Regions from separate parts of the Paenibacillus sp. NRS-1782 genome, predicted to be linked through region 1. Evidence: riboswitches for the same ligand, from Rfam matches in the RefSeq annotation. Region 1 holds a riboswitch; the other holds the start of a gene.
What was found. Region 1 has a riboswitch for ZMP and ZTP ahead of ACIFQM_RS23690 (bifunctional 5,10-methylenetetrahydrofolate dehydrogenase/5,10-methenyltetrahydrofolate cyclohydrolase). Riboswitches for the same ligand answer to the same signal wherever they lie in the genome.

Region 1 (3,234 bases):
CGGCGTTTAGGGCCAGCACATGATCATTCATAATACGCACGTCTATGATGTTTTCTAGCTCTTCCAGAGGAATGAATTTCAAGGATAGCCCAATAACCACAAGCTCCCATCGTGTTGAATCAGACTCCCGGAACCATAGGAACGAATACGGGACGTCGATTCATCTTCGGCCGCCCATGCACTGGAACTGAACAATAACAACGCGATCATACTGATTAACAGAGTACGTCTTTTCATGCGTTTTTCCTCATTTATTCATCAATGTATATAAGGAGAATATCTACTTATATACATTGATGAATAATATATAGAAAAGTTTTCCAAAATAAATCAATTCCAAAAAAAATAACCTCCAGAAACCCATGCTTAGACATGGATTTGGAGGTTATTTCTTAGCCCGTTATTCGACTGCGTACGAAATGTCCAAGGGAATCACTCCAAGATAGCTCACTCATGAATAGGCCACCTCTCTGGAGTAGTGTTGCAGATCTATTGCTTTGAGCAGATTCTTGTACAAAATCGCAGTTGTTAATGTGCCGACACCGCCGGGAACCGGAGAAATCGCATGTACCTTTTCTCCAACGTCCAAGGCGGCATCCCCCACTATTTTTCCCTCCAGCGTCTCGTTAATTCCCGCATCTACCAAAATCAGACCGGGATGAACCATATCCTGTGTAATCACATCAGGGCATCCGACTGCGACAAAGGCAATGTCTGCATGACTCAAATGCTCTGCAATATCACGTGTGCCTGCATGACAGGCGGTAACGGTGGCATTTTCTCTTTGCAGCATGTGAAAAAGGGGGAGTCCCACCGTCTGTCCTATGCCGACAAGGGTGACGTTTTTGCCTGCCAAGGTGTGACCGTAATGCTTGAGCAGCTCAATGCAGGCTTGAGGCGTAGCGGGATACAACCCGGCTTCACCTGTAACGGTAGCCAGCTTGTTGCCTGGGGTAATTCCATCAATATCCTTGTATGGGGCGATGGATTGTTTAATGGCAGAGGTGGATAAATGCTGGGAAAGAGGCAATTCCAACATAATACCATGTACATGAGAGGCTTCGTTCAGGCTACCGATCAGGTGAAGGAGTTCAGCTTCGCTTACATGGCGGTCAAAGGTATGAAGATGAAAGGAGATGCCCAGCTTCTCCGCTATTTTTTGCTTGGTCCGGGCGTAGTAAGCAGATGCCGGATCACCTTCTACCAACAGTGTTGCCAAATGAGGGCGATGCCCTTGCTGTTTCATTTGTTCTACTTTGTTACGGATCGTTGCATACACTTTGTCAGCTGCTTCTTTGGATTTCATAATGATAGCCATAGTCTGAACCTCCTCTGAATTTATCGCATGATGGAATCAACAGGGTGTCATGGTCTTGTAAAACGAAAAAAAGTATTTGCACAAGGTCGTCACGACAGACGAATCCTCTGCAAATACTTCTCCCAGGCGAACGGCACGCTTTCATTGTATGCTCCCTCGTGGTTGATTCCACTGACTTCGCCAGTCACATACAGCGTTATTTACCTTATATTTTAACAAATAATCTTCCGAAAGGAAACCCGTGAACATTTGGCAAAGAGGTCATGTTATTTGTCTATATGACAAATGTCATATTCCCGAACTGACGTTTATGACTACATCCAACACAGGTATCCCCTTATACTGAGGTTAGATCAACATGTACGCCTGACGAGATCAAAGTACGGGCGTCATTTTAAAGGAGGATCATAAATAAGTATGACACAACTCCCATTAGCCCAATTGAAAAAAAATATGGCTCCCTATGAGAAAATAAACACGAAATCCAGCGTTCTGCAACTCTTTAATACCCTGGGTCCACTGATCCTGCTATGGTATGCCGCCTATCTTAGTCTGTCGGTATCGTATTGGCTGACTCTTCCGATTACTATTATTACTTCCGGATTTGTTATACGAGCATTTATCATTTTTCATGATTGCGGTCATCAATCGTTCTTCAAAAGTCGCAAACTGAATGACATTGTGGGCACAATTACAGGTATTATTACACTTTGCCCGTATGAACAATGGAAAAATAGCCACGCGATTCACCATGCAACCAGCAGTAATCTGGACAAACGGGGCACAGGTGATATGTGGGTGCTTACGGTGGAAGAGTATGTAGAAGCTTCTGCATGGACACGAATGGCTTATCGTGTATACCGGAGTCCATGGGGGATGTTCGGACTCGGTCCGATCTACACCTTTTTGATTTCCTATCGCTTTAACACAAAGAAGGCAAAACGCAAGGAAAAAATGAACACCTATTTGACGAATGTCTCCCTCGTCGTATTGTACGCTCTGCTGTGCTGGGCCATCGGATGGCAGAATTTTGTTTTGATACAGACACCTATTTTTTTTGTATCAGGTGTGCTGGGCATCTGGTTATTCTATGTACAACATCAGTTTGAGGATTCGTATTTTGAGCATGATGAAGAGTGGAGCTATATTAATGCAGCCGTAGAAGGCAGCTCTTATTATAAGCTTCCTAAGGTGTTGCAATGGATTACGGGCAATATTGGCTTTCATCACGTTCATCATTTGAGTCCGAAAGTACCGAATTACAATTTGGAGAAGGCGCATGATGCCACCCCGCAGCTTCAAAAAGCGACGACTATCACGGTGAGCACAAGTCTGCAATCTCTGAAGTTCCGGCTTTGGGATGAAAGCACGAAAACCTTTTTGACCTTTAAACAAGTGAAGCCGTTGCTTAGCAAACGTGCTGCCGTTACGAAACCCGTCCCTACACCTGTTGTGAGCACAGAAAGAAAATAACTTTGTACGAAGCACGGTATGATAAGATAAGGGGTATAAGCTGAATTAGCGAAATGAGTATTTTGCAACAATCTCAAGAAGCATAAAGGGTGGGCAGGATGCAAAAATGGTATCAGATTTTTCAAAGAAATACGGGACTTAACCCTTATGTATGGGTTGTCTTTTATATCCTGCCCTTCTATTATTTTAGTTCCTCATCTACAAGTCATATCGTGCTGGGTACCGCCTTTATTTTAGTGTTCTTTGCTTGTTATGTACTGGCTTTTGTCTCTCAAGGCTGGCTGATCTACTTCTGGACCAGTGTACAGATTGCGATATCCATAACCATGACGCTGTTATTCAGCTATATGTATTTCTCGATATTTATCGCTTTCCTGATTGGTAATATCAAAAGCAAGGCCGCATTCACTACACTGTATATTGTGCTGATGGTCTGTACCATT
Region 2 (3,234 bases), on a different contig from region 1:
GAACCGGGCTTGGATGAATACCCGCTGCCACAAGACCCGCGATATGTGCCATATCGACCATGAACAGAGCGCCCACATCGTTGGCAATGGAAGCGAAGGCTTCAAAATCAATGATGCGCGGATATGCGCTCGCGCCGGCTACAATCAGACGAGGGCGATGCTTGAAGGCTGCCTTGCGCACTTCATCATAGTCGATGCGGAAGTTGTCTTCACGTACGCCGTAAGCGGCAAAGTTATACAACAAGCCGGAGGCGTTAACCGGGCTTCCGTGAGTCAAATGGCCGCCGTGCGCCAGGTTCATACCCAGTACGGTATCTCCAGGTCTAAGAGCTGCCAGATATACCGCCATGTTCGCTTGCGCTCCAGAGTGAGCCTGTACGTTAGCATGCTCTGCACCGAACAGTTCTTTGGCACGGTCACGTGCAATGTCCTCGACGATATCTACATGCTCACAGCCACCGTAGTAGCGTTTGCTCGGATAACCTTCAGCATATTTATTTGTCAGTACGGAGCCCATTGCTTCCATTACCGCTTCGCTGACGATATTTTCGGATGCGATCAGCTCGATATTGTGGCGTTGTCGCTTCAGTTCAAGTCCCATTGCTTCCAGCACTGCCGGGTCACTCTTACGCAGATGTTCCATCATGATTTATTACTCCCTCTCCATGGTCAATTGTCAGGTCTACAGGCAAGCGCCCGCTCCTATGTTGGGTACCTCATCATCAATACAAAAAAGATACAAACATGCTGTCCAATCCAAAATACAAATGCTAGTCGCAGCTTCCGCCGCCTTCTTGCTCCAGACTATACACTGCTCGTTGTCCGCCGATGAGCGGTGGACGAGTGAACGCCGCCGTAACACGCGCTTCGCCAATCCAGCGAAGGCCTGGACGAAACGGAACAGCAACTGTCCGCATATGCATACCGATCAGCGTCTCGCCAATGTCTACCCCCGCATGCGCCTGTACATTCGCCGCCAGACATGCATCTTCCAGCGCACGATAGGCGACGGTAGCCATAGATCCGCCTGCTGTACGAACGGGAACGGCGGCAACCTCCGTCAGTCCCAGCCGCTCCAGCACGGCTCGCTCAACCACCAGCGCACGGTTCAAATGCTCGCAGCATTGAAACGCCACATCAAAACCGTACGCCCTGCGAACGGACTCCACTCCAGCCAGCAATTGCTGCGCCACATCGAGCGCTCCCGCCGTGCCAATCCGGCTTCCCGCCACCTCACTGGTGCTTACGCCGATAACCAACAGGCGACCAGCCTTGAGACTGGATACTTCTGCCATTTCCTTCACGACAGAAGCGGTCTGCGCTTCAAGCGTAACCTCATGACCCAATTGTCCTGCCATTGGAACCTCCTTTGGTTGAACAGCCCTACAGAGACTGAGCACAGGCTTATGCACCATGTTCAACACACTCTCTCCTGAATCACAATCTGACTATATTATAGCCGATGAATCGGATTTCGAGCAGGAAAAATGGAAGAATCATTGTCATTTGTCTGGACAGAAGGCCATCGGAGGCTGGACCTAGCTCATATACGAAAAAAGAGCAGTCCACAGCCCATGTGGATTTGCTCTTTTGCCCAGGCGACCGGCCGTATATCCGGTGCTCCATCGTGGTTAATCCCACTTTTGTCGCCAGTTACACCGGATTCTTGTTTTTCCACCTTATCTTAACGGATTAGCCGCCGAAAATCAACAGATCCCGTACAAAATAGAAGAGTGATACAAACTTTATTCGGACAAAGCCTTTAGCTTGTCCACCAGCTTATGCAGCGCCGTTCGGATTTCCCCAGCCGTGACATCGTAATCTTCACGCGAACCGCCGAACGGATCGGAAATATCAAAGCCCGGAATACGTTGGCACAGTTCGATCATCCGCTCGCGCTCCCGTGCCGAAAGCTCCTGACCCAGCGAACCCATCAGTTGTTGTGAAGCGTACAGGCCATCCAGCTCCTGCACATCATTCAGCACCGAATCCCGGTCCTCCACATATTCCTTGACCGTAAACACTTTGCCCACCGTTTGGGGAAAGCGCTGAATGACGTGCTGCTTATGCCCTTGGGTCAAGGTTAAAATCAGATGTGCCCACTCGGCGAGCCCACCATTCAAAGGAGTTGAGGTGATTTGATCCGAGATATTGTGGTCACGTAGCACCGCCTCTGCATGTCGGGAAATGGGTGTACCTTCCATGGCGGCTACTCCCGCCGAACGCACTTCCAATCCTAGCCCGTGCTCAGTAGCCAGCTTGCGCAGCATCCCCTCAGCCATCGGACTGCGACAGGTGTTCCCTGTGCATACGAATAAGATATGTTTCAACGTCTTCACCCCCCGTATGTTGAAATAATATATAATTAAAACATAAACATAAAGCCGAACGCCAGTAAAATGGCACCGCCCACCGCTTCTCCATAGTCTCCCAGATTGCGGCTGACCCTGCGCCCTAACAGCAGTCCCAGCATCGCCATCGCTCCCCCGCAAAAGCCAAACGCCAGAACGGTCAGTACCAAGTCACTCTGGAACATGCCAAGTGACACCCCGACAGAAAAGGAGTCGAAACTCACTCCAAGTGCAAATAGCAAAAGGCCTAAGGACGAACGATGGTCCAGCACCTGTACTCCGTCCCCTTTGAAGGAATTATAAACCATATGCCCGCCCAAAAGGATGAGTAATCCCCCTGCAAAGTAGGTCGTCACATGACCCAGTAAAGAGCTCATATAATGGCCTGTGAACATACCCAGCAATGGCATCAGAATGTGAAAAAAGCCAATGACCGTGCTGATCCGCAGCACGTCCCGCAGACGTATCCCTTTCATGCCGATCCCTACGCCCAGCGATAACGCATCCATCCCCAGCGCTACAGCCATGACCAGAATCGTTACAATCTGCCCGGCATGGGCAGAGGCTGCCAGCATACTCCATCCCCCCAGTATCCGTCCGCTCTTGTACACGTTATGCGGACAAGAGGCAAAACAGTACAAGCATACGGTGAACGTGACTGTACCGGGATAAGGCGAGAGGATAACTATGATAAAAGGCTAATCCATTGCAAACGTAAACCCTGGGGACTGCATGTATGGAAAATGTTTGGATAGTGTCCGGTTCGTCCTAGAGACGGACGATCCGATGGCCCGCAGCTTTGAGCAGGCGGTTCATGACGGCGTCTCCCAACCCTTTCGGCGGACAGGCTTCCGCCAAAATATAGGTGACGCCTTCCTCATCG

Region 2: it holds a riboswitch for ZMP and ZTP, as region 1 does, so the genes downstream of both, ACIFQM_RS10705 (TIGR01440 family protein) here and ACIFQM_RS23690 (bifunctional 5,10-methylenetetrahydrofolate dehydrogenase/5,10-methenyltetrahydrofolate cyclohydrolase) in region 1, are expected to answer to the same signal.

Annotation. Positions count from the first base shown of each region.
Region 1 is NZ_JBITPH010000074.1:12,426-15,659, forward strand. Features, by position in the region: gene ACIFQM_RS23680 (hypothetical protein) at 1-82, opposite strand, end outside; gene ACIFQM_RS23685 (hypothetical protein) at 79-237, opposite strand; gene ACIFQM_RS23690 (bifunctional 5,10-methylenetetrahydrofolate dehydrogenase/5,10-methenyltetrahydrofolate cyclohydrolase) at 452-1,318, opposite strand; ZMP/ZTP riboswitch at 1,432-1,516, opposite strand; gene ACIFQM_RS23695 (fatty acid desaturase) at 1,736-2,791, shown strand; gene ACIFQM_RS23700 (sensor histidine kinase) at 2,890-3,234, shown strand, end outside.
Region 2 is NZ_JBITPH010000024.1:48,120-51,353, reverse strand. Features, by position in the region: gene glyA (serine hydroxymethyltransferase) at 1-646, opposite strand, end outside; gene ACIFQM_RS10705 (TIGR01440 family protein) at 771-1,358, opposite strand; ZMP/ZTP riboswitch at 1,586-1,667, opposite strand; gene ACIFQM_RS10700 (low molecular weight protein arginine phosphatase) at 1,746-2,330, opposite strand; gene ACIFQM_RS10695 (manganese efflux pump MntP family protein) at 2,366-2,926, opposite strand; gene ACIFQM_RS10690 (L-threonylcarbamoyladenylate synthase) at 3,120-3,234, opposite strand, start outside.